DNA from 3 places in the Pseudarthrobacter sp. IC2-21 genome. Region 2 is predicted to be linked to each of the others. Evidence: predicted binding sites of a transcription regulator. Region 2 holds the regulator's gene; each other region holds the start of a gene.
What was found. The regulator Rex, encoded in region 2, represses fermentation and respiration genes when NADH is low (regulators of the CRP and FNR family bind a similar motif). The targets are predictions, from matches to a motif close to CTTGTGAANNNNTTCACAAG.
Positions count from the first base shown of each region.

Region 1: SBP01_RS02960 (queuosine precursor transporter) is a predicted target of Rex. The motif match lies at 4,601-4,620, and genes of this name have one in related genera.
Region 3: benA (benzoate 1,2-dioxygenase large subunit) is a predicted target of Rex. The motif match lies at 4,263-4,282, and genes of this name have one in related genera.

Region 1 covers NZ_CP139145.1:618,658-629,159, reverse strand. Annotated here, with positions in the region: gene SBP01_RS02980 (DUF6707 family protein) at 1-748, shown strand, start outside; gene SBP01_RS02975 (SRPBCC domain-containing protein) at 838-1,563, shown strand; gene tgt (tRNA guanosine(34) transglycosylase Tgt) at 1,597-2,883, shown strand; gene SBP01_RS02965 (dienelactone hydrolase family protein) at 2,919-3,668, shown strand; gene SBP01_RS02960 (queuosine precursor transporter) at 3,726-4,484, opposite strand; gene SBP01_RS02955 (TetR/AcrR family transcriptional regulator) at 4,723-5,325, shown strand; gene SBP01_RS02950 (TIGR01777 family oxidoreductase) at 5,344-6,261, shown strand; gene SBP01_RS02945 (PfkB family carbohydrate kinase) at 6,452-7,438, shown strand; gene eda (bifunctional 4-hydroxy-2-oxoglutarate aldolase/2-dehydro-3-deoxy-phosphogluconate aldolase) at 7,454-8,083, shown strand; gene rsgA (ribosome small subunit-dependent GTPase A) at 8,398-9,567, shown strand; gene SBP01_RS02930 (hydroxymethylpyrimidine/phosphomethylpyrimidine kinase) at 9,599-10,480, shown strand.
Region 2 covers NZ_CP139145.1:3,452,916-3,463,417, reverse strand. Annotated here, with positions in the region: gene SBP01_RS15985 (NAD(P)/FAD-dependent oxidoreductase) at 1-911, opposite strand, end outside; gene SBP01_RS15980 (metalloregulator ArsR/SmtB family transcription factor) at 1,006-1,551, shown strand; gene SBP01_RS15975 (alpha-hydroxy acid oxidase) at 1,628-2,977, opposite strand; gene SBP01_RS15970 (DUF3846 domain-containing protein) at 3,161-3,511, shown strand; gene SBP01_RS15965 (acetylxylan esterase) at 3,599-4,600, shown strand; gene SBP01_RS15960 (3-deoxy-7-phosphoheptulonate synthase) at 4,829-5,938, shown strand; gene SBP01_RS15955 (helix-turn-helix domain-containing protein) at 6,077-6,289, shown strand; gene SBP01_RS15950 (30S ribosomal protein bS22) at 6,462-6,560, shown strand; gene SBP01_RS15945 (HAD-IB family hydrolase) at 6,683-7,501, opposite strand; gene SBP01_RS15940 (glutaredoxin family protein) at 7,603-7,857, shown strand; gene SBP01_RS15935 (redox-sensing transcriptional repressor Rex) at 7,948-8,652, shown strand; gene SBP01_RS15930 (hypothetical protein) at 8,713-9,546, opposite strand; gene SBP01_RS15925 (hypothetical protein) at 9,719-10,360, opposite strand; gene SBP01_RS15920 (YceI family protein) at 10,495-10,502, opposite strand, start outside.
Region 3 covers NZ_CP139145.1:3,977,891-3,988,392, forward strand. Annotated here, with positions in the region: gene SBP01_RS18400 (1,6-dihydroxycyclohexa-2,4-diene-1-carboxylate dehydrogenase) at 1-516, opposite strand, end outside; gene benC (benzoate 1,2-dioxygenase electron transfer component BenC) at 516-2,087, opposite strand; gene benB (benzoate 1,2-dioxygenase small subunit) at 2,209-2,745, opposite strand; gene benA (benzoate 1,2-dioxygenase large subunit) at 2,783-4,165, opposite strand; gene catA (catechol 1,2-dioxygenase) at 4,489-5,385, shown strand; gene SBP01_RS18425 (benzoate/H(+) symporter BenE family transporter) at 5,495-6,832, shown strand; gene SBP01_RS18430 (helicase HerA-like domain-containing protein) at 6,842-8,563, shown strand; gene SBP01_RS18435 (hypothetical protein) at 8,693-9,685, shown strand; gene SBP01_RS18440 (NHL domain-containing thioredoxin family protein) at 9,763-10,502, opposite strand, start outside.

The sequences.
Region 1 (10,502 bases), 1.4 Mb from region 2:
GGCACAGGCGCGCGGCGCAGAACAGCCAGGAAATCAGCCCGCCGCAACCGGCGGCGCGGCACCCACAGCACCCGCCGTCGTCGTGCCTCCCCAGCCTGCCATTCCGCCCGCGGTGAGCGGCCCGTCTGCGGACGAGCTCGCGCTGATCCCCGCGCCGGCCGGCACACCGGAGGCTGTGGTGGAAGCTGCGGCGGAGGCCCACCCGGATGCGGTGGGTGTGCTGCTGCTGGCGGACAAGCTGGCGAAAGGCATCAACTTCAAGTCCGGCAGCTGCCTGAAGGACCTCAGCGACCTCGCCCACGAACTGTTCATCACGCTGAAGGACCCGGACGGCGCACTGGCTGTGGCGGACCTGCTCAACGTGCTGCCGTTCGACGGCAACCCGGGCCGGTGGGCCTCGGTGGAGGCGTCGCTGGCGCTGTCCAGTTACATCTGCCGCCAGGACCGGCAGGAAGAGCGCGCCGAGGTCTACGAAAAGCTGCTCCGCACGCCGGAGAACCAGGAAACAGACCCGTTCAAGGCGCGCATGAACGCCAAGGTCCGCCAGCGCTCCCTGAACGAACCCAACCTGTACGACAAAGAGATCTTCCGCTCGATCGACAACTCCAACCACGAGGCCGAGCGGGAGTGGCGGTTGCTGCGCCTGGAGTCGCTGCTTTTCCTGCGGGCCCATGGCGGATCCGAAACGATCGGCCTCGGCGAGCTGCAGCGCCGCATCAGCAACGAACTCGAGGCCGTCCGCGCCTGAACCGTCAGGGTTGGAGCTTCTGCTCCGGGGTGTCCTGATGGGGGAATTGCCCCCTACCCGGAGCTGCGCACGCGCTGTACATTCGGGCTATGACGAACAATCTGAGCGTGGTCATTAATGCTGATGCGCCGCAGGTCTGGATCATGCTGCGCGAACCCGCCAAGGTGGCCCAGTGGCATGGCTGGGAGACTGAGGAGCTGCCGGCCGAGATCAACCAGATCTACTTTGGCAAGGGCGTGGTGGAGGCCCCGGACCATACGAGCCTCACCACCAACGGCGGCGACGTCTTCGACCTCAAACCCGTGCCCGGCGGGACGCAGGTCAGTGTCACCCGGGCCGCCCTGGACCACAACTCCGAGTGGGCCGCGTGGGACGAGGACATCACCCAGGGCTGGCTGACCTTCCTCCAGCAGCTCCGTTTCGCGCTGGAGCACCACCCGCACGGCAACAGGCACACCCTGTTCTTCGAACTGCCGGGAGGGCACGGCTCCGCCATCGAAAAGCTGGGCTTGTCTGATGTTCCCAAGCCGGGCGAACCGTACCAGCTGACCCTGGCCACCGGTGAGGAAATCAGCGGCAAGGTCTGGTATCGGAGCAACCACCAGGTGGGCCTGACCGTCCACGGCTACGCCGAACACGGCGATGGCCTGCTGATTGTGGCGGACCAGCCTGTCATCGAGGATGTCAGGCCCGACGGCGGTGCGATCGTGATCGCCTCGACGTATGACCTGGGTGCCCGCAAACTGGATTCCATCCGCTCGGCCTGGGACGGCTGGCGGACTGAGAACTACCCCACACAGACGGCGGCCCGCTGAAGGTTGGGCCGGGTTTGCTGGCACACTGTAACGGTGCCAGCAAACCCCGCCTCCGAGCCGCAGTCCCAGTTCTCCTTCACCGTAGGCACCCGCCTGGCTGACAGCTGTCCGCCGTCGGACGCCCAGGTCGCGGAGAACGGCGGCAAGTTCCTGGGCCGCACCGGCACCATCACCACCCCGCACGGCGAGATCCGCACCCCGGCCTTCATCGCCGTCGGAACCAAAGCCACGGTGAAGTCGGTGCTGCCGGAGTCCATGGCGGAGCTCGGGGCGCAGGCGCTCCTGGCCAACGCCTACCACCTGTACCTCCAGCCGGGCGCGGACATCCTGGATGAGGCCGGGGGCCTGGGCGCGTTTATGAACTGGGCCGGGCCCACCTTCACGGATTCCGGCGGGTTCCAGGTGATGAGCCTGGGGTCCGGGTTCAAGAAGGTCATCGACATGAAAACTGTGTCTGCCGCGAACGCGGCCCTCCCCGACGACGCCGTGGCCCCCGGCAAGGAACGCCTCGCCCACATCGACGACGACGGCGTCTGGTTCAAATCGCATCTGAACGGGGACCGGCACCGGTTCTCCCCGGAAATCTCCATGCAGGTCCAGCACCGGATCGGCGCGGACATCATGTTCGCCTTCGACGAGCTGACCACCCTGCAGAACTCCCGCGGCTACCAGGAGGAATCTCTGGAACGCACCCGGCTGTGGGCCCTCCGCTGCCTGGACGAGCACTTCCGGCTGACCGCGTCCCGGGAGGGAAAGCCCTACCAGGCCCTGTTCGGCGTGATCCAGGGCGCCCAGTACGAGGACCTGCGCCGCAAAGCCTGCCAGGACCTGGGCGCGATGAACTTCGACGGGTACGGCATCGGCGGGGCGCTGGAGAAGGAGAACCTGGGCACCATTGTGCGCTGGTGCAACGAGGAGCTGCCGGAGGACAAGCCGCGGCACCTGCTGGGCATCTCCGAGCCGGACGACATCTTCACCGCCATCGAAAACGGCGCGGACACCTTCGACTGCGTCTCCCCCACCCGGGTAGCCCGCAACTCGGCGTTCTACCACCCCACCGGCCGCTACAACCTCTCCGGCGCCAAGTACAAACGCGACTTCGGCCCGCTGCAGGAAGGCTGTGACTGCTACGCCTGCGCCAACTACTCCCGCGCCTACATCCACCACCTGTTCAAGGCCAAGGAGATGCTGTCCGCCACCTTGATCTCCATCCACAACGAACGCTTTGTGGTGAAAATGGTGGATGACGCCCGGCTGGCCATCGAGGCCGGCACCTTCTTCGAGTTCAAGGCCGAGACCCTGGCACAGTATTATTCCTGAGCGTTGTTCCCGGTTGCCTCGGTTATCCTGACCAGATGTTCATTGAGATCCCTGCTGCAGCAGGCACCGCCGAGGCCCTTGTTGTCCGTCCGTCCACCGGCACCGGGCCGTTCCCGGGCGTCATCCTGTACATGGACGCGTTCGGTCTGCGGCCGCGCATCGAGGAAATGGCGCAGCGCATCGCTGACTGGGGCTACATTGTCCTGGCACCCAACGTTTTCTATCGGGACGGGACCGTCGCGGAACTCGCACCGAAGGTGGACATGACCACCCCGGAGGGCCGTTCCGCCGCCGGGAAGGCAGCCTTCCCGCGGGTCGGGCACCTCACCGCCGAGAAAGCCCTCCCGGACATTGATGCGTGGGTTGCGGCCTTGGAAAAGCTCGACGGCGTCGCAGCGGGTCCCATCGGCACGTTCGGCTACTGCATGGGCGCCCGCCTCGCGGTCCGCACCGCCACCGCCCACCCCGAGGTGGTGGCCGCGTGCGGCGGCTTCCATGGCGGCGGCCTCGCCACGGAGACCCCCGACAGCCCGCATCTGGGGCTCCCCCAGGCCAAGGCCCGCTTCGTTTTCGGCCATGCGGACCATGACCAAAGCATGGATTCCGACGCCGTCGCACGCCTGGGTTCGGCGCTCGAGGCCGCCGGACTCGAGGCTTCCAACGAGGTCTACGCGGGCGCACCCCACGGCTACACGATGGCAGACACGTCCATGTTCCATGCTGAGGCGACCGAGCGGCACTTCACCGAGCTCCGCGCGCTCCTCGACGGGACGCTGAAGGCCTAGAGCCGAACCCCATCGGTTGCTCCCGGATGCGGCTAAAAGTACGACGCCGGGCGGCAGCTACGCGGCGCCGGTTACCGCGGCGTTGGTCACCGTAGCGCTCGGGACGCCGTAGCTTGGTTCGCGCTTCTTGATCCAGCCGATCACCAGCGACGTCACGGGGACGAACAGGAACTCCACGAGGGTCTTGTACACAAAGCCCACCACTACGTAGTTCACAAACATGCCGAAGTCCGTGATGCCGATGACGGAGGCGGCGATGCTGCAGAAGATCAGGGTGTCCACGAACTCGCCTGCGCCGGAGGATCCCATCAGCCGTGCCCACAGGGATCTTTCGCCGGAACGGGCCTTCATCTTTACCAGGATCCAGGAGTTGATGGTCTGCCCGGCCAGGAACGCCAGCAGCGAAGCCAGCACAATCTGCGGGACCGGGCCCAGTGCACCCTCCAGGGCGGCCTGCTTGGACGCGCCGAACTCGTCGTCAAAGCCGGGCAGGGCGATGATCACCCAATAGCAGACCGAGGCGAACACGGACAGCGCAAAGGTGGTGAAGATGGCCCTGCGCGCCACTTTGAAGCCGTAGACCTCGCTGATCACGTCGCCCAGGATGTAGGCGAGCGGGAAGAGGAAGAAGCCGCCGTCGGTGATGATCGGGCCGATCGCCACGCCTTTTGACGCGCCGATGTTGGACAGGATCAGCACAACGGCCATAGAGGCCAGCATGATGCCGAAGTAGGGCGAGCCGATGGATGCGAATTTCGCAACCGGGTGTGCGGGGACTGTGGCCGGCAGGACGCGCGGGCCTGAGGGGGATGGCATGGGGGTGTCCGTTCGTAGTGGTTCGCTCGGGCATCCGCCTCAGCCGAAGACTGACCGCGGGACGCCTGGCTGTATTAGCACTGTCACGCCATTCTCCCATCCGTCCGGAGCCCACCTTTTTGAACATGTTCAAAAAGGTGGCATACTCGATTCCCTGAACGTGTTCAAAAAGGGGAGTTCCGTGGCAGCAGTCAAGAGCGAGCAGACCAAGCAACGCCTTGCGGACGTGGCGCTGCGGATGTTCCGGGAGATCGGGTTTGAGAAGACCACCATGCGGGCCATCGCTGCGGAGGCGGGCGTATCCGTGGGCAACGCCTACTACTACTTCGCGTCCAAGGACGATCTGGTCCAGGAACTCTACGTCCGGGTGCAGGCCGAGCATGCAGCCAAGGCGGACGAAGCCCTCGAAGGAGTCAAGGACTTGGCCAGCAGGCTGAAGGCCACGCTGCACGCCGGCCTGGATGTCATGGCGCCCTACCACCGCTTCGGCGCCGACTTCGTGGCCACGGCCATCCGGCCGACGTCCCCGGTCAACCCGTTCGCCGGAGAGTCGACGGAGGCCCGTGAAGCCTCGCTGGGCATCTTCCGGGCGGCGGTGGAAGGCGCCAGTCCGCCCGCGCCGAAGAAGCTGCGCGCAGACCTGCCCGAGCTGCTGTGGCTGGGCTACATGGGGATCGCCCTGTTCTGGGTGTATGACACCTCGGACGGCCAGCGCCGCACCCGGAGACTCGTGGACGGAGCCGTCCCGCTGATCGCCCGGGGGCTCTCGCTCGCAAAAATTCCGGGCGTCAACAAGGTTCTGGACGATGTCCTCAGCCTGAGCCGCAGCATCCGCAACTGAAACATCATGGGGGAACAAATGATCAAAACACAGACGGTGGTCCTCGCCGGAGCTTCGGGCTTTATCGGCAGGTACCTCCGCGCGCGCTTCGAGCGGGACGGCTGGGCGGTGCGCACCATCGGCCGCCGGGTCACGACCGGCACGGCGACGTCGGCGGGCTGGAACGACGACGGCGCCATCGCCCGGGTGCTGGACGGCACCGATCTCCTGGTGAACCTCGCCGGACGCTCCGTCCACTGCCGCTACAACGCGCGAAACAAAGCCGCTATCCTCGATTCCCGCGTTGCCACCACCGCGGCGCTTGGCCGCGCCCTGGCACGCTGCCAGGCGCCGCCGTCGTGCTGGCTTAACGCCAGCACCGGCACCATCTACCGGCACGCGGACGACCGGCCCCAAGCGGAGGCCGACGGCGAACTTGGCAGCGGCTTTTCCGTGGACGTGGCTCGGGCCTGGGAAGCTGCCCTGGCTGCGGCGGACACGCCCGGCACCCGGAAGATTCCGCTGCGGATCGCCATCGTGCTGGGACCTGGCGGCGGTGCGCTGCGCCCTTTCGCCACCCTGGCGCGGCTCGGCCTGGGCGGGCACATGGGCCCGGGAGGCCAGAAGTTCAGCTGGATTCATGTGGAAGATCTGTACCGTGCCGTCCGCTTCCTGCACGCACGGACTGACATTTCGGGCCCGGTGAATGTTGCCTCGCCGGACGTGGTGGGCAACCGCGAACTGATGCGGCTGGTCCGGCGGGCGTACGGTGCCAGGCTGGGCATCCCCACGCCGGAGTGGCTGCTGCGCCTGGGCGCGGTCCTGATCCGCACGGAAACCGAACTGGTGCTGAAAAGCCGGTGGGTGCAGCCGCAAAAGCTGATCGACGCCGGGTTCATCTTCCGGCAGCCCGAGCTGGGGCGCGCCCTGCTCAGCATCACCAAAGGCCGGCCGTGACGGGCGCCTGCGCCGCCATCGGACGGCTGGCGGTAGTACGCCTGGTGACCACGCGTGACGAAGTCGAGATCGGCGCCTGAGCCTGGCGTCCAGTCCTCGGCGTAAAGTTCAACGAGGAAGCCGACGGCCGCTTCCCCTACGACAAATACCTGCCGATCAACCGGCGGCTCGACGGATCGGTGCATGACTGGTGAACAAGCCAACACAAAATCCCGCCACGCCGTTCGACGTCATCGTGATGGGCGAAATCCTCGTAGAGGTCGCCACGGACGTCGCGTTCGCCCACGGCGTCCCGGCCCAGCTCGGCATCTCCGGGGACGCCCTCAACGTCGCGGCGGCCGCTGCGGCAGCCGGCGCCCGCGTTGGCCTGCTCTCGGCGCTGACCGACGACGACCTCGGCAAGGCCATCGCCGCCCGGGTTGTTGAACTCGGCATTTCCCCCGCCCTGCTGACATTCCGGACGGGACAGCAGGGCGTTTACCTGGTGCACTGCGACCCGGAGGGGCAGCGCGAATTCTCTTACGCCCGCAGCGGCAGCGTCGGTTCCAGCCTGGGCCCCGACGACGTCGATCCTGCAGTTTTCGCCGCTGCCGGGGCGGTGGTGGCAGGCGGCATCGCCTGCGCCATCTCCGCGTCGTCCCGCGCTGCCGTGGTGAAGGCGGCCGGCCTTGCCCGGCGCTTCGTCTTCGATCCGAACTTCCGCCCCCGGCTCACGTCCGCGGAGGACGCGACGGCGGCCCTGCTGGAAATTGCGCCGCGCACGTTCCTCGTCACGCCGTCGTTCCCGTCCGAAACATCCGCGCTCCTGGGCTGCAGTACGGCGGAAGAGGCGGCGGCGAAGCTCCGCAGCCTCGGCGCCGCAAACGTTGCCGTGACCTGCGGGGCCGAGGGCATCCAGCTTGATGGCGAAGGCCTGGATGGCTCGTGGATCGACGCCATTCCGGCCCCCGCGGTGGTGGACCAGACCGGAGCCGGCGATGCGTTCGTCGGCACCCTGACCGCCCGGATGGTCTTCGGCGACATGCTCCCCGTGGCGGCCCGGTACGGTGCCGCGGCAGCGTCTCTGGTCGTGGGCGGCAAGGGCGGTACGGGCTTCATCCCCACCCTGGCGCAGACCCAAGCCCATGCAGGAATTACTGGTACCGCATCATCGACACCGACGGGCTGGACGGCCTGAGAAAAGAGATCACCCATGGCTGACGCAACCAGCGTCCTGCACGTTTCCCCCGTTATTCCGGTCGTCACCATCGCCGACCCACAGCACGCGGTTCCCGTGGCCAGGGCGCTGGCTCACGGCGGCGTGCGGATCATCGAGCTCACGCTCCGGACCGGCAGCGCCCTCGAATCGCTTAAGCGGATCGCCAACGAGGTGCCGGACATCCTGGTGGGGGCCGGCACCATCCTCACACCCGCGCAGGCCGACGCCGCGGCGGGAGCCGGTGCGCAGTTCCTGGTGAGCCCCGGGGTAACACCGGCACTGCTGGACCACATGCTGCGGCTGAACATCCCGGTCCTCCCCGGCGTGGCCACCGTGGGCGAGGTAATGGCTGTCCTCGAACGGGGTCTGACGGCCATGAAATTCTTCCCGGCAGGGCCCGCCGGGGGCCCGGACTACCTAGCCGCCATCGGAGCTCCCATCCCGCAGGTGCAGTTCTGCCCCACCGGCGGCGTCAGCCTGGACTCAGCGCCGTCTTACCTCAAGCTGGCGAATGTCTCCTGTGTGGGAGGCAGCTGGCTGACCCCGCGCGCAGCCGTCGAGAGCAATGACTGGGAGCAGATCACCAGGCTCGCGCACGATGCTGCCGGTCTCAGCCGGGGCTAGTTCACGGGCCTCCGGGCGAGATTCGGACCGAGAAAGCCACTGGCGAAAGCCATGCGAAAACCATGGCGGAAAGCCTCGGGCGGAAGCTACAGTGGAAGCCGGTCCGGTTTCCACGTCGACCGGACCGCAGCGGGAAGGGAGGTGTTTTTGATGATTGCCATTGCCGTGCGCCCTCGGCGCCTCGAAACCATCAAAATAACCACCCCCGCCCCCAGCTTCCGTACCGCATAGGGCACTGCCCGCGGGATGCCACACCCTTGGGCCTTGCCCGCTAGTGGCCGGTGCCAGGGGGCTCCTTCCCGAGGTATCACACAGTGAAAAATTCTTCAGGCCCCGGCCTGGCCAGTCCTGTTACGTCCACATCCGGCATCGCCGGCCCAACCCTTTACGGCTACAACCCGGCCGTCGCGCGGCACTTCGCCGAAAACCCCGCACCCGCCTCCAGCGCGGACAATCCCTGCGAGCCCGGCCGCGTGGTGCGGGTTGACCGCAGCCTCGTTCTGGTGGCTGTGGGCATGGAGCTCCTGCACCTCCCCTACCCGCTTGATGCGGATGTGCCGGTCACGGGCGACTGGGTGTGGGTGGGACCCAACCGTGCGGGTGACCGCCAGATCCTCAGCGTGCTGCCCCGGCATTCGGAGCTTAGCCGGAAGCGTGCCTTCGAGGACTCCTCGGCCGCCCAGGTCCTTGCTGCGAACATGGACGTGATCGGCGTCGTGGTCCCGGTTGACCGGCCGCTCACGCACAACCGGCTCGAACGGACCCTCGTCGCCGCCTGGGATTCCGGCGCCGTTCCCCTGGTGATTATCACCAAGGCCGACCTGACGCACGTGGCGGACGACGTCGTCGGGCAGGTCATCCTGCAGGCGGCAGGGGTTGATGTGGTCACCACATCGGCGGAAAACGGGGACGGGATCGATAACCTGCTGGCACATCTGCCGCCGCGCAGCACTCTTGTCCTGCTGGGGCCCTCCGGGGCAGGTAAATCCACCCTGATCAATGCCCTGGTTGGCCACAACGTGCAGCACACCGGCGAGGTCCGGGCCGGTGATTTCAGGGGCAAGCACACCACCACGTCGCGGGAACTGGTGCCGCTGGCGCACGGCACGGTCCTCATGGACACGCCCGGCGTCCGCGGGTTCGGGCTGTTCGACGCCGACGACGGGATGCAGCAGATGTTCGGGGACGTGGAGGAGCTTGGCCGCCTCTGCCGGTTTTCCGATTGCGCCCACCAGCACGAACCCGGCTGCGCTGTGCAGGCCGCCCTCTCTGACGGCACGCTCGATGACCGCCGCTGGAACAACTACCGGAAACTCCAACGCGAACAGGCCGCGCTGGCCCGCCGCAAGGATGCCGCAGCCACCCGCGCCTACCAGCGCGAGTGGCACCAGAAAGTGGTGGGCGCGGGAAAATCCCAGCGTTCAGCAGAACGGGCCAGATCAGAGCGGGAGGAGGAACAGCGCTCAAAGCGGAAGCGGCGCTGAGCCACCGGGTGGCGGATGGCAGGATGGATCCATGACCTTTGCTTCAACCGCTGCCCAGTCCCCCGCCCAGTCCCCCGCCGTCGTCCTCACGATCGCAGGCTCCGAAGCCACCGGCGGCGCCGGCGCCCAGGCTGACCTGAAGACGTTCCAGGAGCTGGGCGTCTTTGGCATCGCCAACCTCACCTGCATCGTCTCCTTCGACCCCAACGACAACTGGAACCACCGGTTCGTGCCCATGGAGCAGCAGGTGATCGCGGACCAGCTGGAAGCCACGACGGCGGCGTACGGCGCCGCTGCCGGGGCGCCCTCCGGCGGGACTGAGCCGGGCCGCCCGGTCCTGGATACCGTCAAGATCGGCATGATGGGAAGCCCTGCGACCATTGGCACCGTGGCAGCAGCCCTGGCGGCGGGTGACTTCCGGAACGTGGTGTTGGATCCGGTGCTGATCTGCAAAGGCCAGGAACCCGGCCACGCGCTGGACACGGACCAGGCCCTCAAAGCGGAAATCCTGCCGCTGGCCACGTTCGTCACGCCCAACCACTTTGAAGCGGAATCGCTGTCCGGCCTGGTGATCACCGACGTCGAGTCCCTGAAGGCCGCGGCCATCCGCATCCATGAGCTCAGCGGGGCCGTGGTGCTCGCCAAGGGCGGGGTGCGGCTGTCAGGACCGGACGCCGTCGACGTTTACTACGACGGCGAGACCCTCGAAGTCCTCAGCGCCCCCAAAGTGGGCGAGGTGGCCGTGTCCGGTGCCGGCTGCTCGCTGGCCGCCGCGGTGACGGCGGAACTGGCCAAGGGCGCCGCGCCGCTCGAGGCTGCGCGGACCGCCAAGGCCTTTGTCACGGCAGGGATCCGGAACCGGGTGGCCTCCGGAGCCCCGTTCGACGCCCTCTGGCAGGGCGGCTCGCGCTAGCCACCCCCCACCATCTCCCCAC
Region 2 (10,502 bases):
TTGGCATCAGTGATGTTGGCTGCGTCTCCCAGCACGTAGACGCCCTCGGCATCCTTGGCGGTCAGGTCCGGCTGGACGTCGATCCGCCCTCCCCGGCCCTGGGCCAGTCCGGAGGCGGTGATGATGTCGCCCGCTTTCAGCCCTCCGGCCCACACCACCACACGGCCCGGAATGGTGGTTCCGTCCACCAGCGTCACGCCGTCCTCGCTGACCTCGGCAACGCTCACGCCCAGGTGCAGCTGGACGCCGATCTTCGTCAGGCGCCGCCGCGTGTAGTCCTGCGACTTCTCTGAAAACGCGTTCAGAACAGTCGGCAGCATATCCACCAGGTGGACACGGCACCGGGCTGCGAGTTCCGGCGAAAAGTACTTCGGCACCACGAACTTCACGTTTTCTGCCATGGCGCCGGCCGTTTCCACTCCCGTCGGTCCGCCGCCCACCACCACCACATCCAGGGGAGCACCGGTTTCCCGGTCGGTCTGGTCCAACAGGCTGGTCAGCCGGGCGCTCAGCCGGGTCGCGTCGACCACCGAGTACAGCGGGAGGGCAAGTTCCTCGGCGCCAGGGGTGTTGAAGAAGTTCGGCGTGGCCCCCACAGCGATGACCAGCACCTGCGCCTTGAAGGTGTCGCCGTCGGCGGTGGTGACGGTACGGTTGGCTGCATCGACAGACGCCACCTGCGCCGTCAGAACGCGAACGTGCCGGTTGCGGTGGAAAATGGACCGCAACGGGCGGGCGATGGCCGAGACGCCGATCTGGGAGGTCGCCACCTGGTACAGGAGCGGTTGGAACTGGTGATAGTTGTTGGCATCGATCAGCAGTACCCGAACGCCCTTGCGGCCCAGTTTCTTGGCAACCGCCAGCCCTGCGAACCCGGCACCCACCACCACAACCTGATATGTATCTTCCATCCGAGCAACCTACTCCTCCTCGGCCCGGTTCGACAGAGCCCTGCGGAGGAAATAGTGGATGCCTTGCGGCGTATATGTCGCTAGGGTGGGAGGCATGGTGACAGACGACGTATTTGCCGTCATTGCGGAAGCAACCCGGCGCGACATTTTGGTATCCCTTCGCGCAGGGGACAAAGCAGTGGGGGAGCTTGTGGAGGAGCTCTCCGCCAGCCAGCCCACCATTTCCAAGCACCTGAAAGTCCTCCGCGAGGCGCAGCTGGTCAGCATGCGGGCCCAGGGCCAGAAGCGCTACTACGCCCTGAATCCCAAACCGTTGGAGGGCATCGTCAGCTGGCTGGAACCGTTCGACGTCGGCCGGGCAGCTTCCGCTGCCACGTCACCTGAGGCGCCCCCGGCGGAAGCCCGCGGCGAAGGTGCGGTCGGCATTCACGTTCCGGACAACGAAGACGTGGCCGCTGTACTGGCACGCGAGGACGCCGAACTCAGCCCCGCCGTCGTGATTCCCGGCGGCACAACTGCCCCGCTCAGCGACGACACCGTTCCGCAGCAGATCGGCCGGACTGTGGGCCGCGCCGCGACAAAGGCCGCGGACCTGCTGGCGAACCTGCCGAACCTCCCCAAATTCGGCCGCAAGAAATAACCCCAACTGGGTAGCGCTATCTGTCGCTTTGGGCGCTCAAAACGACACTTCGCGCTACCCAGTTGGGCGGGCGGGGCTACTTGGTGAGCAGGCGCACGTGGTCCTGTGTGAGCCCTGAAACGGAGCTGACGCCGAGCAGGGCCATGGTGCGGACCATGTCCTTTTCCAGGATCTCGAGGGTGCGGTCCACGCCGGCCCGGCCCCCTGCCATCAGACCGTAAAGGTACGCGCGTCCGATCAGGGTGAAGTCGGCACCGAGAGCCAAGGCGGCCACGATGTCCGCCCCGCTCATGATGCCGGTGTCCAGGATGATGGCGGCGTCCGAGTTGTCCGCCTTCAGGGCCGCCGAAACCTCCGGGAGCAGGTGGAACGGGATGGGGGACCGGTCCAGTTGGCGGCCCCCATGGTTGGACAGGACCACCCCGTCAGCGCCATGGTCCACCACACGGCGGGCGTCCTCCACGGTCTGGATGCCCTTGACCACCAGCTTGCCCTTCCAGGTTTCGCGCAGCCAGTCAAGATCCTCGAAGGTCAGGGTGGGGTCGAACATCGAGTTGATGAGGTCGGCCACCGTCCCTGTGTAGCGCGAGAGTGAGGCGAAGGTCAGCGGCTCGTGGGTGAGGAAGTTGAACCACCAGGCGGGCCGGTAGGAGGCGTCCAGCACGGTTTTGAGGGTCAGCGCCGGCGGGATGGTCATGCCGTTGCGGACGTCGCGGAGCCGGGCGCCCGCCACCGCGGTGTCCACGGTGACCATGAGGGTGTCGTTCCCGGCCTTGGCGGCGCGCTCAATGAGTTCGAGGGACCGGTCCCGGTCCGTCCACAGGTAGAGCTGGAACCAGTTGCGGCCGTTCGGGGCCGCGGCGGCCACGTCCTCGATGGAGGCGGTTCCCATGGTGGAAAGGGTGTAGGGAATACCGGCTGCCTCGGCCGCCTGCGAGCCGGCGTATTCGCCTTCGGACTGCATCATCCGGGTGAAGCCGGTGGGGGCGATGCCGACGGGCAGCCGGGAAGGCTTGCCCAGGATCTCGGTGGTCAGGTCGATCGAGGAGACATTGCGGAGGATGCCCGGCCGGAATTCGATGTCCAGGAAGGCCTGGCGGGCGCGGCGCAGGGTGATTTCTTCCTCGGCGGCACCATCGGTGTAGTCGAACGGGGCCTGCGGGGTCCGGCGTTTGGCAATGTCGCGCAGTTCCCAGATGGTGCTGGCCCGCTTGAGTTTTGCGGCCCGGCTGAACTCGGGCTTTTTGAACTGCATCAGCGGGGCGAGGTCCGAGTACTTGGGGATGCGGCGTTTGAGCGCCGCAGGCACAACCGACCGCTCAGCCGACGACGGCGCGGGGTGCCCGTGTGCCCCCGTGCCAGGAAGATCTGTGGCATCCGGCGCCGGGGTGGCCTCGGGATTGTTCGGCTGAATCGTGTGGGACATGCTTCCTCCGTCGACGGGCCGGCCGGTCTGGCCGCAGGGTCTCGCTGTGGTCTCACCACACTGTAGGCCATGCGCTGCCAACCATTTTTGCGGGTTCCTTGCGCGCGGGCCGGGAGCCCACGCCCCGCGCGGCGGCCGGGAACATCCGAACGCCCGGCACAGTTAACTCAACAGGACGAAAAAATGAGCACCAAATTTACAGCACTGATAATCCCCGCCCCCACTGAACAACCAGTCCGCGTGGAGTCCATTGAAGCGACTCTGACGAACCTCCGGGAACTGGTTGAGGGCGACCTTGAGTCGGTCATGCGCGGCGACTGGCAGGTCTACCTCAACGCCGAGGGGGTGATTCGGGACCTGCCGCTGAACGTGCGGGCGGCCCAGCTAACGTATGACCGAGGCCTCGATCTGGCCGGAGCCGCACGCGGGTGCGCCGTATTCCTGGGAAGTGACGGCCACCGCGGGGAAACGGACGTGCCGGAGCATCTGGTCAAAAGGGCCGGGGAACTCTTCGGAATGCCGCTGGCAGCCTAGTGACCGCGGCCCCCCGCGCACGCCCAAGCCGGTTGTCTGACGTAGGATCTCCAACAGGTATTCCAGACGAGACAGGACCGGCCACTGATGCCCCTTTTCGACCTCCCCCCAGAGAAGCTGCGAGGCTACACCTCCACCGTCTCGCCGCCCGCCGACCTGCACGACTTCTGGGACGCCACCATCGAGGAGGCGCGAACGTTCCCGCTCGGCGCCTCGTTCCAGCCAACGCAAAACCACCTGACGGTCATCGACACCTTCGACGTCACGTTCGCCGGCTATGGCGGCGCACCGATCAAGGGCTGGCTGCACCTCCCGGCGAACCGTGAGCCCGGGAGCCTGCTGCCCGTTGTTGTGCAGTACGTTGGCTACTCAGGCGGGCGCGGCCTGGTCAATCAGGACACAAAGTGGGCGCAGGCAGGCTATGCCCACTTCATCATGGACACGCGGGGCCAGGGCTTCGGCGGGCTCGTCGGCGACACTGCGGACCCCCACCCGTCCGCCGGGGACGTCGCCTATGCCGGACTCATGACGCGCGGCGCCCGCAGCCGCGAGGACTACTACTACCGGCGGGTTTACGTCGACGCCTTCCGCGCGGTGGAGGCCGCCCAGTCCCACCCGGAGATTGATGCCGCCCGGGTCATCCTGAGCGGAATAAGCCAGGGCGGCGGCATCGCGGTGGCGGTTGCCGGGTTGGCGGCCGGAAGGCTCGACGGCGTCATTGCCGCGCTGCCCGATGTCCCCTTCCTGCAGGACTTCCCGCGGTCCATCGACCTTGCACTCCGCGGGCCGTACCCGGAAATAGCCGCCTTCCTGGGCCGGCACCGGGACCGGTATGAGCCGATGCTGGAGGTGCTGAACTATTTCGACGGGGTCAACCTGGCCCGGGCTGCCACCGTCCCGGCGCTCTACTCGGTGGCGCTGATGGATGATGTCTGCCCGCCGTCCACGGTGTTTGCCAGCTTCAACGCCTACGGGGAACGCTCCGCCGCCCCGAAGGAGATCGAGGTCTACCGATTCAACAACCACGAGGGGGGCCAGGAGCACCACTGGATCCGGCAGCTGGAATACCTCCGCGGGGTCCTTCGCTGACGAGTGTTACGCCGCGGTTTTGTCACGGCAGCGGGCTGAGGTTATCGTGTGCTTATGACTAACCGTTGGTATGCGTATTTTTCGTTGGCTCTGGAGGAGCCCGCGTCTAACTGACACGCATCCAACTTCCTTCAGAGCCAACAGGGCAGAGATCATTCTCTGCCCTTCGCCATTTCTCCGGCGGGTTCTGATTTGGGCCCGCTTCCTATCTGGAACAGGACCCCGAGCATGAGCCCCGCAACAGCCACCACCGCAAAATCCACATCCAACCTGCGCGTCAGCGAATTCACGCCGCTGCCCACGCCGGCGGAACTCATCGCCGAGTTGCCGCTCGATGATCGGGTGGCAGACGTCGTCGAACGCGGCCGCGATGAGGTCCGCGCCATCATGGACGCCGTGGATGACCGCCTGCTGGTCATCGTTGGCCCCTGCTCCATCCATGACCCCAAAGCCGGCCTCGAGTACGCCCGCCGGCTGGTCAGCCAGGCCGAGAAGCATAAAGCGGACCTGCTGATTGTCATGCGGACCTACTTCGAAAAGCCCCGCACCACGGTCGGCTGGAAGGGCCTCATCAACGATCCGCGGCTGGACGGCAGCCACGACATGGCCGTTGGGCTCCGCGCGGCACGCGAGTTCCTGCAGCAGGTCACGGCGCTGGGGCTGCCCACCGCCACCGAGTTCCTCGAGCCGATCAGCCCGCAGTACATGGCGGACCTGATCTCCTGGGGTGCCATCGGTGCCCGCACCACCGAAAGCCAGATCCACCGCCAGCTCGCCTCCGGCCTGTCCATGCCCATTGGCTTCAAGAACGGGACCGACGGCGACCTCCAGGTGGCGGTCGACGCCTGCGGCGCCGCCGCGGCAGCGCAGGCCTTCCTGGGAATCGACGGCGACGGCCGCGCCGCGCTCGTGGCCACGGCTGGAAATCCTGACGCTCACGTCATCCTCCGCGGCGGACGGAAGGGGCCGAACTACTCGGCAGCCGACGTCGAAAGCGCCTCTGCGAAGCTCGCTGCCAAGGGCCTGAACCCGCGGCTGATTGTCGATGCGAGCCATGCGAACAGCGGCAAGAGCCATCACCGGCAGGCTGAGGTGGCGCTGGAAATCGGTGCCCAGCTCGAAGACCGCGGGCAGGCCGCACATGCCATCGCCGGCGTCATGCTCGAAAGCTTCCTGGTGGGCGGGGCGCAGAACCTGGACGTTGCCGAGCACGCCGCGGGCCGGTCCGAGCTGGTCTACGGGCAGAGTGTGACCGATGCGTGCATGGACTGGGACGTGTCGGTTTCGGTGCTGGACCAGCTTGCGGCGTCCGCCAGGAAACGCCGCAGTGAGCAGTGATTACACCGGATGACTTTCACTACAGCCCCATCAACCTCTAGAGTATCTATCACATGGTTGGTGGATGGCTCAGCATCGGCACACCGCAATGGAACACAGCTGGGGTCAGTAGTCATCCGTCAGCAAAGGAATAGGGAAATGTCCGCAGAACAGAACTTCTCGAACGCGAAGTTCCTGACCGTGGCCGAAGTGGCCGAGGTCATGCGCGTCTCCAAGATGACCGTCTACCGCCTGGTCCATTCCGGCGAAATGCCCGCGGTGCGTTTCGGCCGGTCGTACCGGGTGCCGGAAAGCGCCGTCGAACAGTACCTTAAAGGCGCTGTAGTGGATGGACATACCGAAACGGCCTGAGCAGTGTGACGGTCCGTCGACGGCTGCGGTCAGTGACCGCCGCAAAGAAGCGGTACCCTGTTAAGGAACGTTTTACGTCATTGTAAGAATCTGTCAGTTGTCTTTGTCTGTAGCTCTGTCCACGGACCTTTTCCATCAGACAGGTACTGCATCTAGTTTGTGAGGAACTTTCGTGGGTTCAGTTATTAAGAAGCGTCGCAAGCGTATGGCCAAGAAGAAGCACCGCAAGCTGCTTCGCAAGACTCGTCACCAGCGCCGCAACAAGAAGTAGAGATACTTCAAGAAGCGCGAAAATGCCCGTTGCCTTCCGGCAGCGGGCATTTTTGTCGTTCCATCCCCATCTAAGTAGCGCTAAGTGTCGTTTTGAGCGCCCAAAACGACACTTAGCGCTACTTAGATGCGGGGGCCGCGGAAGCGGGCGAAACCCTTCCAGAGTCCGTAAACCACGCCGCCGGCTGTTGCCGCCTTCAGGCCAAGCGTGGCGGCACGGCGGCCGGAGCGGAAATCGTAGACCGGCCAGTTGTGGTCACGGGCGTGGCTGCGCAGCCGCGAATCGGGGTTGATGGCCACGGGGTGCCCCACGAGGGTCAGCAGCGGGATGTCGTTGTAGGAATCGCTGTAGGCCCAGCACCGCTTGAGGTCCAGGCCTTCCGTGTCGGCCAACTCCCGGACTGCCACAGCCTTGGCCGAGCCGTGCAGGATGTCGCCCACCAGCCGGCCGGTGTACAGGCCGTCGGCCACCTCGCCAACAGTGCCCAGCGCTCCGGTGAGGCCCAGGCGGGTGGAGATGACCGTGGCCACTTCGATGGGGGTGGCCGTGACCAGCCAGACGCGCCGTCCCACGCGCAGGTGCTGCTCGGCCAGGGCCTTGGTTCCGGGCCAGATCCTGGAGGCGATCATTTCGTCGTACACTTCTTCGCCCAGAGCCTTGATGTCCTCCACGGGGATGCCTACTGCCAGTGTCAGGGCCGAGTCCCGAACGGCATGGACATCCTCCATATTCTCGCCGCGGGCTACAAACTTGAACTGCTTCCAGGCCATGCCGGCCGCCTGCCTCAGCGTGAACGCCCGGCGCTGGTGCATCTTGCGGGCGACATGGAAAAGGCTGGCGCCCTTCATCAGGGTGTTGTCCACGTCGAAGAAGGCCGCTTCGCTGGTCTGCATCACCGCATCAGGCTGGGTGACTACAGCGACGTACTTCTCCTTGGGCATGTCCATGAGTCTAGTCAATGCCGGGCAGTGCAGATTCCAGAACAGCCGCCGCCTGGATGGCAGGCGCCGCGGCCCGCCTCCGGGAAAGGTACGGTTGAATCATGGCAAACCCGGAGGTAGTCCTCATCACCAAAGCAGACTGTCACCTGTGCGCAGAGGCGCGCGACGCCGTCGAACGCGTTACCTCTGCACTGGGACTTGAGTGGACGGAACAGCAGGTCGACGAACTGCCCGAGCTGCGTGAGCGCTACGCCGAGGAAATCCCGGTGGTGCTGGTGGACGGCGTCCAGCGAGACTTCTGGAAGATCGACGAAGCCCGCCTGGAACGCGTTCTCCAGCGGGCACTGCGCGTTTAGGCAACCGATTGCATTGCATGACGCCGGCTTTGTTGGCAGAGGCGGCGGGGATCTAGAGTGGAGTCACAACGCAAGGCAATGGAGGGGAAAGTGAGTTCGCTGGATTCATCTCCCCGGGCCGTAAACGGGACAGTGGCGCCCGCCGGGGAGATCGCCAAACAGATTCCGCCCGCTGCGGTGGCGAGACTGACCATCTACCTGCGCGCCCTGAACACCCTGCTGGCCGACGGCGTGGAGCGGGTGTCCTCGGAGTCCCTGGCGGAAGCGTCGGGAGTGAGTTCCTCCACCCTCCGCAAGGACCTGTCCTACGTGGGCTCCTACGGGACGCGCGGCGTGGGCTACGAAGTGCAGTATCTGAGCCGCCATATTTCCGCTGCCCTGGGCCTCACCCACGACTGGAAAGTTGCCATAGTGGGGGCCGGCAACCTGGGCAAGGCCCTGGCCCGCTATGACGGCTTTGAATCCCGAGGCTTCGACGTGGTGGCGATTTTCGACGCCGACCAGCTCGTGGTGGGCAACGAGGTGGGCTGGCTGCGCGTGAGCGACGTCGCCGACCTGGAAACCGTGCTGCGCCGAACCGGCACCAACATGGTGGTCCTGGCGCTGCCGGCCGCGGTGGCCCAGGCGGTCTGCAACCGCGTGGTGGCAGCCGGCGTGCACAGCATCCTCAGCTTCGCTCCCGTCATGCTGCAGGTCCCCGACGGCGTCAACCTGCGGAAGGTTGACATGGCTACTGAACTGCAGATCCTGGCCTACCACGCACAACGGGCGCAGACCCCGGACCAGACCGCCTAGCCAATGGCTTGGCGGGGTCCGCGGGGTCCACGCCCGTAAGGTGCGGGTTACGGCGTAGACCTACTGCCCGTAGGGGTTGCCCGGCGTGGCGTAGGGGTTGGTGAACGGCTGCTGCTTGCGGAAGTAAGGAGTAGTGGTGGGCAGGTACAGCAGGACGATGGCCGCAATGCCTGCCAGCGTTCCCAAGGTCCCGAGGTTGGGAACCTGGAACAGGCTGAATACGGACAGGGCGGCGAAGATGGTCCCCAGGACCCTGGCCCAGTTTTTACCCTTCCGGACGAAGAAAGCCACCAATAGGTACATGGCGGCCCCCAGGATGGCGATGACCACCAGCATGCCGGCGAGAGCGCTCTTGAACTCTTCGAAGTTGAACTGAGCGCCGTTGGCGCCGCTGCTGCGCATGGCATCGTCGAAGGCCGCCCGCGTTGCCGGGTCATCGAGCATCGAGATCCCCATGAGCATGGAAATGACGAACACCACGGCGGCAGCGATCAGGAGCCAGAAGGAGACGTTGACCAGCTGGGGAATGCCGCCGGGCCCGGTGGCCTGCGGCTTCTCCGAGGGGTACTGGGCATAGGGGGACTGGCCGTACGGCTGCTGGCCGTACGCCGGGGGAGCAGGCTGGCCGAACTGCGGCGGGGTCTGCCCGTACGGCGGTGCAGCGGGCGCATTTTGTCCGTACTGCGGCGCGTTCTGGCCGTACTGTGGCGGGTTCTGGCCATACTGCGGGGCATTCTGGCCGTATTGAGGTGCGTTCTGCCCGTACTGTGGTGCGTTCTGGCCATACTGCGGAGCGTTGTCCGGCTGCGGGCTGTTCTCGCCATAGCGGGGTGCGGGCGGCTGATTGCCGGGCTCAGGCTCGTTCGGGACGGGAGGCGGGACTGGCGTGCTCATGAGCGGTCCTTTGCAGGTTGGAAGTCAGTTCGGCTGCTGGGTGCAGTCCACTGGCCCTGCCCCCAGTACGGCTTACTTCAACCGTACCCTCCGGCCGGGTGGCGGCGGGTCATTCCAAAGAGGTATTCCAGCCAGGCGGGAAGCCAGCGGGCGCGGTGCCTGCAACGGACGGCTACGCGCGGCCCCTGACGGCGGTGAACCAGGCCTGCGAATTGGGAAGCCACATCAGGACCGTCGCCGCGGCACTGATCAGGAACCCAAGCCAGTTGTTGCCTATGCCGCCGCCCACGCTGCCGCCGATCAGCGCCAGGACCAGGGAGACGGCGGCCACGATGGTCAGCGCCAGGCGGGCCCACTCCTTGCCGTCCTTCATCTTCAGGGCGAGAACAATCTGAGCCGCGGCCAGGGCGAGTGCCACCAGGACCAGCAGGAGTAGCAGGGCGGCCAGTCCCGGGGCGACGGTGAACAGGGCCAGGGTGGCAAGCAGCCCGAAGAAGCTACCGAGGACGCCGAGCATGCCGCCGACGAGCCAGATCCAGTAGGAGACCTTGAGTTCGAGGGGGAGTCCGGGCACGGTGAACATGCCGGCAAGACCGCCTCTGGGCATAACCTCGTTGAAGCTCCGCGGCGCGTCGGCGGGCCTTTGGAACGGGAATCCGGCCGGCTTTTGGTGGCCCTGCCGGTCCGGCGCGGGCTGCTGCCCCTGCGGGCGAGGGAAACGTTGCGGCGGTTCGTAGCCCGCGGGAGGAACGTTGCCGGCAGGTGGCTGGGCGCCGGGCTCCCGGGGCTGCGGTACGTCACTGGGGTTGCTCATAGGCCTCACTCTAGACGGCATATTGCTGCTGGCACCGGGATTCGGGGCGAACCAGCGCGGAACGGAGGGTTAAAGCACTGCGCCCGGCCGCAGGCTCCAGAGGGAGCCTGCGGCCGGGCGCAGTTTGAAAAGAATTATGCTG
Region 3 (10,502 bases), 520 kb from region 2:
TGCCGCATACGGAACACGGTGCATGCCGCGGGTGGCCACCGAGGAGACGTTGACGATGGTGCCCGAACCCTGCTCCAGCATGGCCGGCAGCACTGCCCGGCAGGTCCAGAGGGTGGGGAAGAGCGAGCGGCGGATCTCTTTCTCGATCCTGTCCTCGTCATACTCCTCGTAGGGGCGGGCCCAGATGGTCCCGCCCACGTTATTAACCAGCACGTCAACGCGGCCGTGGGCGGCGAGCGCCGCGTCCACTGCCTGCTGTGCACCGGCGAACGTCTCCAGGTCCGCAGTCACGGAAGTGGCCGAGCCTCCTGAACCGGAAGCCTGCGCGGCCTCCTGGATCCCTTGCGCCACCTCATGGACCAGTTCGGCCCGGTCCACCAGGACGACGGCGCCGCCCTCGGCTCCGATCCGTTCGGCCACTTTCTGCCCGATTCCCTGGGCGGAACCGGTCACCAGCACCACCTTGCCGGCGTACCGGCCGGGGGTAACGAACTGGCCGGAATAGGGAGCCGCCATCAGCTGCCGGCCTTCGCGTCGATCGCTCCGGCCATGGTTTCCTTGGCATCGTGTGCGTGGGCCATGATGACCTCCCGCACCCGCGCCTTGTCTTGACGCTCAAAGGCGTCAACCACATCAAGGTGGTCCTGGGTCACCCGCTCGAAGATGGCGGTTCCCGCTTCGAAGGCCGCGGCCATCTGCGCGTGGACGTCCAGGCGGCGGTAGGACTCAAGCAGCATGGGGTTGTCGCAGACCACAAACAGGTATTCGTGGAACTCCTCATTGGTCCGCGCGAATTCCTCCGGTTCCTGGACGGCCCCGGCAGCCACGGAGCACGTGGTGGCCTCCGCCAGCCGCCGGAACTGCTGCAACTGCTCCTCGCTGAGGCGGCCCAGCATCAGTTCGCTCACTGCGAGCTCGAGGCCCATGCGCGCATCCAGCTGGGCGAAGCTGTCCTCCTTGCGGAAATCCAGCCGGCCGGTTTCCAGGGAGGAGACCGCCTCGCTGCGGCTCATCGTGTCGCCCTCGGCTTCGATCTTTGCTGCCGCTGCGGGCGCGCCTGTTTCGGCGTCGCCGCCGGTGGTTTCCTTGGGGGCAAAACGCTCGAAGTAGAAGTTGGCGGGCTCGATGCCCTCAGAGTCCAGCCACTTCGATACAGCGTTCACCATGGGGGGCGGGCCGCACAGGTAGATGTCGACGTCGCCGTCGTTCAGGTGCTTCGGCTCGATGATCTGGGTGACATAGCCCGTGTGCGGAGCAGAAGTCCCCGGTTCGGAGGCAATGTAGTCCCACGTGAAGGCGGGCAGTTTCGCCTCGTACTCGCGCAACCAGTCCAGGCCAACAATGTCCGCCTCACGGGTCAGGCCGTAGATCAGGTGGACCGGCGCCGACGGCGGATTCTCGGTGAGCTTCTCGAGGATGGACAGGAGCGGGGCCAGGCCCGTTCCGCCTGCCAGCAGGAGCAGGGGCCGCTTGGGCTCACGCAGGAAGAAGGAGCCGTAAGGACCCGTGAACTCGATGGTGTCACCCACCGCAGCCCTGTCGCGCAGGTATTCGGACATGGCGCCCTGCGGCGTCACCCGCACCATAAAGGAAGCATCCTGCACCTCGGGGCCGCTGCTGAATGAATAGGAGCGCTCGGCGTCCGTCCCGGGGACCTTGATGTTGACGTACTGGCCGGGCAGGAACGCCAGGCCGTCCCGGTTCTCCGCCTTCAACGTGAAGGAAACCGTCGACTCCGAATGCTTGTTGAGCTCCGTCATGGTGGAGGTGAAGGTGGTTGCCGAGGTTTTCGCGGATTCTGACGTGGCAGGGATCTGGATGGCCAGGTCCGATTCCGGCACCGCCTGGCAGGTGAGCATATAGCCCTTTTCCAGCTCATCCTCTGTCATGGCATCGTCAATGAAGTCGCCCGGATCGAAGGAACCGGAATCGCAAAAGGCCTTGCAGGTTCCGCACGCCCCGTCCCGGCAGTCCGACGGAATGTTGATACGTGCCTTGTACGCGGCATCCATCACGGTCTCGTAGTCGCCGACCTTGATGACCTTGGTGACGCCATCCTCGAAGCTGAGGGCTACTTTGTGGCCCATGGTTTCCTCCTGGTTGGGACGCGTCGATGCGGCCCGGGTAAGTGCGGATGTGCCCGGCGGGCACGGATTGTGAAACGGCCTCAGCCGGTGCCGGCCTCGGGCCGGGCACCGGCGGGAGCCGTCAGATCATGTAGACGTCCACAACGTGGTGGATGTAGTCGTTCTTGAGGACGACCTTCTTTTTCATGATGACCGGCTCTGCGCCGGCGAGGTCGATCGTGTAGTGGCTGGTCCCGAAGTACGTGTCCGTGGTGTTGTACCGGAAGTAGAGCGTGAACCAGTTGAAGCGCGCCTTCACCTGATTGCCTTCGCGCTCCATGATTTCGACGTCGGTGATGTTGTGCCCGGTGCGGGGTTCCGGCAGGGACGTGGCCGAGGACCGGTCCGTCTTGATCCGGAAGACGCGGTCCTCGATGCCGCCGCGGTTGTCATAGTAAATGAGCGAGATCTCGTTCTGCGGGTCCTCGGTCAGGCGGTCATCGACGTCCCAGGCGGGCATCCAGAACTCGGAGTCCGGGTGGTAGCACTGAAGCCACTCATCGAACTGGCGGTCATCCAGCAGGCGGGCCTCCTTGTAGAGGAAGGCACGGACGGTTTCGAGGGTGGCAATCTCCTCGGCGCTCTTGAGCGCGGCAGCGGGCATCGTCAGGTTGGTCATGGGTTCTGCACTCTCTTTGGTTCCACGTGGAGGGGGGTCAGGCGGTGACTGGAACGGCGTCCAGCGCGGAGGTCTCTTCCTCCGCCAGGGCCCGGTCCATGACTTCCTTCCAGTACCCGTGCTGAATGGGGTACAGCCCCTCGTCCTCGGTGCGCACCCCGGAGGCGATGACCCTGGTCATGCCCAGTGCCTGGGCCTGCTCGTCAGGACCGGCGATCTCGTGGGTGGAACCGCGGGTCATGTCGTTCCAGGGCGCCGAGGTGGCCCAGTAGGTCTTGTTGCAGGACCGGAACTCTTCGAGGTCATCGGGGGTGGCCATGCCGGTGGCGTTGAAGAAGTCCTCATACTGACGGATCCGCTTGGACCGGTTCTCCTGCGATTCACCCTTGGGCGCGATGCAGTAGATGGTCACCTCGGTCTGGTCAGCCGAGATGGGCCGGAAGTGGCGGATCTGCGAGGAGAACTGGTCCATGATGTAGACATTCGGGTACAGGCAGAGGTTCCGGGAGATGTTGATCATGAAGTTGGCCATCTCTTCGCCATACTTCGTCACGAGTTCATCCCGCCGGTCCCACAGCGGCCGGTCCTCCGGGTTGGTCCATTCCTGCCACAGCAGCAGGTGCCCGTGGTCGTACGAATAGAAACCGCCCTTGACCTTGCCCCATTTGCCGGCGTCCATGGCCTTGGTCTTGTTGGCAGAGTCACCGGCGGTGCGGCGGGCCGTCGTGGCAGCGTAGTTCCAGTGCACGGCCGTGACATGGTAGCCGTCCGCCCCGTTCTCCGCCTGCACCTTCCAGTTGCCGTCGTAGGTGTAGGTCGAGGCCCCGCGAAGCACCTCGAGCCCCTCCGGGGACTGGTCCACGATGGAGTCGATCACCTTGGTGGCATCACCCAGGTGTTCTTCGAGCGGGAGCACGTCAGCTTTCAGGGAACCAAAGAGGAAGCCGCGGTAGGACTCGAAGCGGGCCACTTTGGTGAGGTCGTGGGAGCCCTCTTTGTTGAAGGTCTCCGGGTAGCCCGCGTTGCGTGAGTCCTTGACCTTCAGCAGCTCACCGGAGTTCTTGAACGTCCAGCCGTGGAACGGGCAGGTGAACGTGGTGCGGTTGTCCGTCTTGCGGCGGCACAGCATGGCGCCGCGGTGGGAGCAGGCGTTTACGAGGCAGTTGAGGTTCTCGTCCTTGTCGCGGGTGATCATCACGGGCGTGCGGCCGATGTTGGTGGTGAAGTAGTCCCCCACGTTGGGGATCTGGGATTCGTGGGCGAGATAAACCCAGTTGCCTTCGAAGATGTGCTTCATCTCCAGTTCGAAGATCTCTTCGTCGGTGAAAATCTCGCGCTTGGCACGGATGACGCCGTTCTCACGGTCGTCGATAACGGCGTCGGCAAGGACCTCGCGGACATGGGCCAGGTTCTCGGTCATGGCGTGCTCCTTCATTGGAGGGTGCTGGACGGATGAGCGGGAGGTCCGGGCCAACCCGCGGTGCCCAGGGGGGGACGTTGTCACGTCAGTCTTCCCCATCGTGATCGCTCTCACATCAGGCAAACCCCTAGGTTAGGCCAAGGGTGTCTTTATGTCTGGTTAATGACAGAAAACAGGCCAAATCGATATTTGTAGCGTCCTTATTTCAGGCCTAGGATGAGACGGTCATCACGCGAACTGCGTCGCGACAGGTTCAGATCCTGCCCCTCCACCGGTTCGCAACGGGTTCAGGAGCAGTTCCTGTCCCCTATTCAAAGAGGAGTATGGACATCACCATGACCGAGACCCAAGCAGACACCCGCAAAGAGGACGAGGGCACTGCAGTCGAAGCCGGCTCCAAAGCCACCGAACGCTTCGCTGCCTCCGGCAAGCTTGCCGGCCTGGATGTGCCCAAGGAAAGAGTGAGCCTGCTGGCGGGGGCACTCATCAAGGCCGCCAACGACATCGTCGTCGAGCACCAGGTCACCTACGAGGAATACAACGCACTCAAGGCGTGGCTCATCAAGGTGGGAACCGACGGCGAATGGCCGCTGTTCCTCGACGTATGGCTGGAGCATTCTGTGGAGGACGTCAACTCCCAGGACCGCCCCGGCACCGTGGGGACCATCGAGGGGCCCTACTACATCCCCGGCTCCCCGGTACTCCAGACCCCTGCAACCGTGGAAATGCGTGCGGACGAGGAAGGCACCCCGCTGCGCTTCAGCGGCCGATTCACGGACACCGACGGCAACCCGATCCAGAACGCCCAGGTGGAAATCTGGCATGCGGACAGCGCCGGGTTCTATTCCCAGTACGCCCCGGGCCTGCCCGACTGGCTCCTCCGGGGCACGATCAAGGCAGACGACGACGGCCGCTTCGAAATCAACACCATGCGCCCGGCGCCCTACCAAATTCCTATGGACGGGGCCTGCGGGCAGCTGATCGACGCCGCGGGCTGGCACGCCTGGCGCCCGGCGCACATCCACATCAAGGTCTCCGCGCCCGGCTTCCAGCCCGTAACCCAGCAGCTGTACTTCCCCGGCGACCCGCACAACGCGGACGACATTGCTTCGGCAGTCAAGCCTGAACTGATGCTGGACCCGAAGCCGCGCACCGACGGCGGCTCCGGTGAAGAAGTGGTCTACGACTACGTCCTCGCCAAAGAAGGCCAGCACAAGTAAGAGCCACCGCTGACAAGCGGGGCCGGCGCCCTCGGCCCCGGCCCCGAAGGCGCCCCGGAGTGCAAACTCCGGGGCGCCTGTATTTTTTGCACCCGTTCCAGGAGCCAGAATGCAGCCATCCCGTCCGGTCCCGCCCGCCGCTCCCCAGGCGGACACCCCTGCACCCCGCTTGTCCCCGCCACTGCTGGAACGCCCCGGCGTCCGGCCTGCAGGTCTGCGCCAGGTCTTCCGTGATGTGGGCCTGCCTTATGTTTCCAACGGGGTGATCGGCCTCATCTTCTCCGCGTCAGGCCCCATAGCCGTCACGCTGGCAGTGGGAGCGGCGGGCGGCCTTACCGAGGCCCAGCTCGCATCCTGGGTGTTTGGCATCCTTTTCTCAGGCGGGGCCGCCACCTTGGTGATGTCCCTGCTGTATCGGCAGCCTCTGGGCTTCGCCTGGTCCATTCCCGGTACGGTGCTCCTGGGGCCGTCCCTTCAGCATCTGTCCTTCGCGGAAGTGGTGGGAGCCTTCTTCACCTCCGGTGTGCTGGTCCTGGCGCTGGGCGCCTCCGGTGTCGTGCGGCGCATTATGGCAGCGGTTCCAATGCCGATAGTCATGGCCATGGTTGCCGCCGTATTCCTCAAGTTCGGCACTGATATCGTCTCCTCCACCCAGGCGAACCCCGTCGTGGCCGGGCCCATGGTGGTTGCCTTCCTGGTCCTTACGGCGGTGCCGGCCCTCGGCCGGTTCCTGCCACCGGTGCTGGGCACCCTGGTGGTGGGGTGCCTCGCCGTGGCGGCAAGCGGTCAGTTTTCGTTCCATGCGGGCGGCCCGGTTCTGGCGGCGCCGGTCTTCACCGCACCCGAGTTCACGTGGGCTGCCCAGCTCGAACTTGTGGTTCCGTTGGCCCTCACCGTGTTGTTCGTTCAAAATGGCCAAGGCATCGCCGTGCTCCGTGCCGCCGGGCATAACCCGCCGGTAAACGTCTTCGCCATCGTTTCGGGCGCGTTTTCGTTGCTCAACGCGGGGTGCGGCGCCGTCTCAGCCTGTGTTACCGGCCCGACCAACGCGCTCATGACGTCATCGGGAGCCAAAGAACGCCAGTACACGGCTGCCGTGGTGTTCGGTGTCCTGGCCATGATCTGCGCGCTGCTGGCTCCGGCCCTCACCCGGCTCATGCTCGCCACACCCACGGAATTTATTCTTGCCCTCGGCGGCATCGCCATGCTCCGGGCCCTCCAGCAAGCCTTTGTCACCGCCTTTGCCACCACGTTCACCCTGGGTTCTTTGGTGACGTTCGTGGTGACCATGTCCGGCATGAGCCTTTTCAACATTCACCCCGCGTTCTGGGGCCTGGTCATCGGCTACGCGGTTTCCCGGGTGCTTGAGCACGCGGACCATGCCGGCGCTGACACCGGGCTGAAAAGCGGTACGTCTACACCCCATCTGAAGGCCCCGGCCAACTAAGCTAGCGGCATGGCCAACAAAACCACTGCAGAAAAGCTTGCCACCATCCAGAAGGGCTACACCCTGGAAGGTGCCACCATCGAGCTGGGCGCCGCCATTGTTGACGGCGAGCTTCACAAGGAAGCGCAGGTCCGGCTGCCGCTGGCCATGATGAACAGGCATGGGCTGGTGGCCGGCGCCACCGGCACCGGCAAGACCGTCACGCTGCACATGATGGCAGAGCAGCTGTCCACGGCCGGCGTTCCCGTCTTCCTGGCCGACATCAAGGGCGATCTCTCCGGACTCGCAACCGCCGCGGCAGGCAGCGACAAACTGAAGGCACGCACTGACAGCATCGGCCAGGCCTGGGCCGGCAAGACCTACCCCGTGGAGTTCCTGGCACTGGGCGGTGACGGGAACGGCATTCCGGTGCGGGCCACCATCACCTCGTTCGGGCCCATCCTGCTCTCCCGCGTGATGGAACTCAACGACACCCAGGAATCCAGCCTGCAGCTCGTCTTCCACTTTGCGGACAAGAACAACCTCGAACTGATCGACCTCAAGGACCTCCGCGCCGTCATCCAGTTCCTCACCTCGGACGAAGGCAAGGACGAGCTTGAGGAACTGGGCGGCCTCTCCAAGGCAACGGCCGGCGTCATCCTGCGCGAACTGGTGAACCTGGAGGCCCAGGGCCTGGAAAAGTTCTTCGGCGAACCCGAGTTCGATACCGCCGAACTTCTCCGGACGGCTCCGAACGGCCGCGGCGTGGTCACCTGCCTGGAACTCCCCACGCTGCAGACCAAGCCGATGCTGTTCTCGACCTTCCTGATGTGGCTGCTGGCCGACCTGTTCGAAGACCTGCCTGAGGCCGGCGATCTGGACAAGCCCAAGCTGGTGTTCTTCCTGGATGAGGCCCATCTGCTTTTCAACGGCGCGTCCAAGGCCTTCCTGAGCGCCATCACCACCACCGTCCGGCTGATCCGGTCCAAGGGCGTGGGAATCTTCTTCGTCACCCAGACCCCCAAAGACGTGCCCGCCGATGTCCTGGGCCAGCTGGCCAACCGGATCCAGCATGCCCTTCGTGCGTTCACCCCGGAGGATGCCAAAGCCCTCAAAGCCACGGTCTCCACCTTCCCGGTCAGCGACTACGACCTCGAGGAAACGCTCACGTCCGCGGGGATCGGCGAAGCGGTCATCACGGTCATGAACGAGAAAGGCGCCCCCACGCCGGTGGCCCTGACCCGGCTCCGGGCCCCGGAATCGGTCATGGGACCCAGCACCGAGGACCTCGTCAAGAGCAGCGTGGCCGGATCGGCGCTGCTGGCCAAATACGGCGCCGCGGTGGACAACATCTCCGCCTACGAAAAGCTCACCGGTAAGGGTGCCGCGCCCACGGGCGAAGCCGCTCCCGGCGAGCCGCCCGTCCCCGGCGGCACCGAATCCGGCAGTGCCGGCCAGGCAGGTGGCAGCCAGGCCGATGTCGACGCCGAGGCCCGGCGGATCGAGGAGGAGATCCTGGGCCGGCCCAGCAGCCGTTCTGTTCCTGTTCCGGACCGGGCCCCTGAGCGGGCACGGGCACCGCGCGCGCCCGAACCTGCACCTGCCGGCGGCGGGATTGCCGGCGAGCTCGCGGGTGCCCTCGGCGGGGCATTGGGCGGCGGACTCAAGAGCATGGTGCGGTCCATGGGAACGCAGCTCGGCCGCGAGCTGCTGCGCGGCGTGTTCGGCACCTCGTCCCGGCGCCGCCGATAGGCCAGACCGGACGATGCCCCGCGCGCCGATCGCCCGCCGTCGGACGTTAACAAAGCCGTTAAGCTGCCTTGCGCCCTGCCCCCAGCTCCAGTGTTCAGCGGGCTTGCAGGTAACGTAAGGGGCGTGCAGATGAGTCAAGCGTTGGTGAAGATAGCGGCCGGATGGCTGCTGGGCTTCATGCTTGCCGTGGCTGCCTCCATTGTTGGCATCAACGTGGTGAACAAGACCGTCGCGAGCCCGCAGCAGCCGGTCCGTGAGTACCTGGATGCGCTGCAGCAGGGCAACGGCGGCAAGGCCCTGGGCCTGCTGCGGGCCAGCGTGCCGCCCAGCAACGCAGCCATGCTTGACGGGACGGCGCTGAAGACCGCCGCCTCGCGCCTTGCCAACGTCACCATCGGTGAGCCTGAGAACCGGGCCGGCCGCCAGGTCATGGTCCCGGTGCAGTACACCATTGATGGCAGCCGCCTGCGCACCGAGTTCCTGTTGGAGGAGACAGGAACGGAATGGCTGTTCTTTAAGACCTGGGCGTTTGTGCCGTCGCGGCTACCCACCCTGCCCGTCACGGTGGTGAACTCCAGCGAAGCCAACCTGAACGGTGTCCCGGTGAACATGCCCGGCGGCCGGAACTCCTTTGCCGTCTTCTATCCCGGCGAATACGAGGCCTCCCTCAACGGCGTCTACTTCGCCGCACCGGCCACCCGCGCCACCATCACGTCCCGCGATGCGCCGGTGGCCCCGCTGAACCTTCTGACCGAGGCCACCGAACAGCTGCGCAAAGATGTGGGCCAGCGGGTGAAGGAGTTCCTGGACGGCTGCGCCGCGGAAGCCGTGAAACAGCAGCGGCTGCAGCCCGACTGCCCCTTCTATTTCTCCAGCACCAACAACGTGGACGACGGCACCATCAAATGGACCATCACCGAGTACCCCGAAATCTCCATCGCGCCTTTTGACGGCCGCTGGGTGGTTGCTCCCCTGGACGGCAAGGCGAAAGTGGAGGCAGTGCAGCAGAGCTCCTTCACCGGCGCCTGGTTCCCGCTGAACGAAGAAGTGGACTTCAGCTTCACCACCCGCCTGGACGTCGAGGGCGACACCATCAAGGTCACCCCGCTGCTGAGCTATTAGGGGGCGCACACAAAAGGCTGCCTCCCGTGACGCAATATCCCGGGAGGCAGCCTTTTGTGTAAGTACGACGGCGGTGGCTAGTCCATGCCGCGCAGGTCCAGGACCAGTTCCGTGTCGCCGTCGTCCGTGAGCAGCACGGGAATGCCCCAGTCCTGCTGGTACAGGTGGCAGGCGGCGTGGTCCGGGATCTCGCCGTCCTCGTTCTCGGGGCCGTCGCAGGCCGCGGCCCGGGCGGTGATGTGCAGGACGCCTTCCGGAATTCCCGTTGCCAACTCCAGGGTCCGGAGCAGGCCCACAGACGTGCCGCCACCGGACACCAGCAGCTCCGGCGGGGTGGAGGAGATCTTCAGCTGGGTGGGATCGCCCCAGCGGTCATCGAGCTTCTGGCCGGTGGGGGCCGTGAAGCGGACGGTCAGGTCCAGCAGGCCCGGAGCCACGGGGCTCTTGGGACGCTGAGTCTGCGACGCGCCCTCGTCCACCTGCTGCGCCTCCTTGGGGATGGGCACGTAGACGAGCTGATGCTTGTTGGCCTCAACCACCACCAGGAGCGGTTCGGAGCCGGCAGCCCGGGTATGGTCCACGATCACGTCGCTTGGTTCGGACAGGCCCCGCGCCAGCGTGGAGACCTTGCCCGTTGCCGGGTCGTAGCGGCGCACGGCACCGTTGTAGGTGTCCGCGATGGCCACGGAGCCGTCGGGCAGGACGGTAACGCCCAGCGGGTGCTGCAGCCGGGCTTCCGCCGCCTCACCGTCGCGGAACCCGAAGTCGAACAAACCCTTGCCGACGGCGGTTTCCACGGTGACCGTGCCGTCGTCGC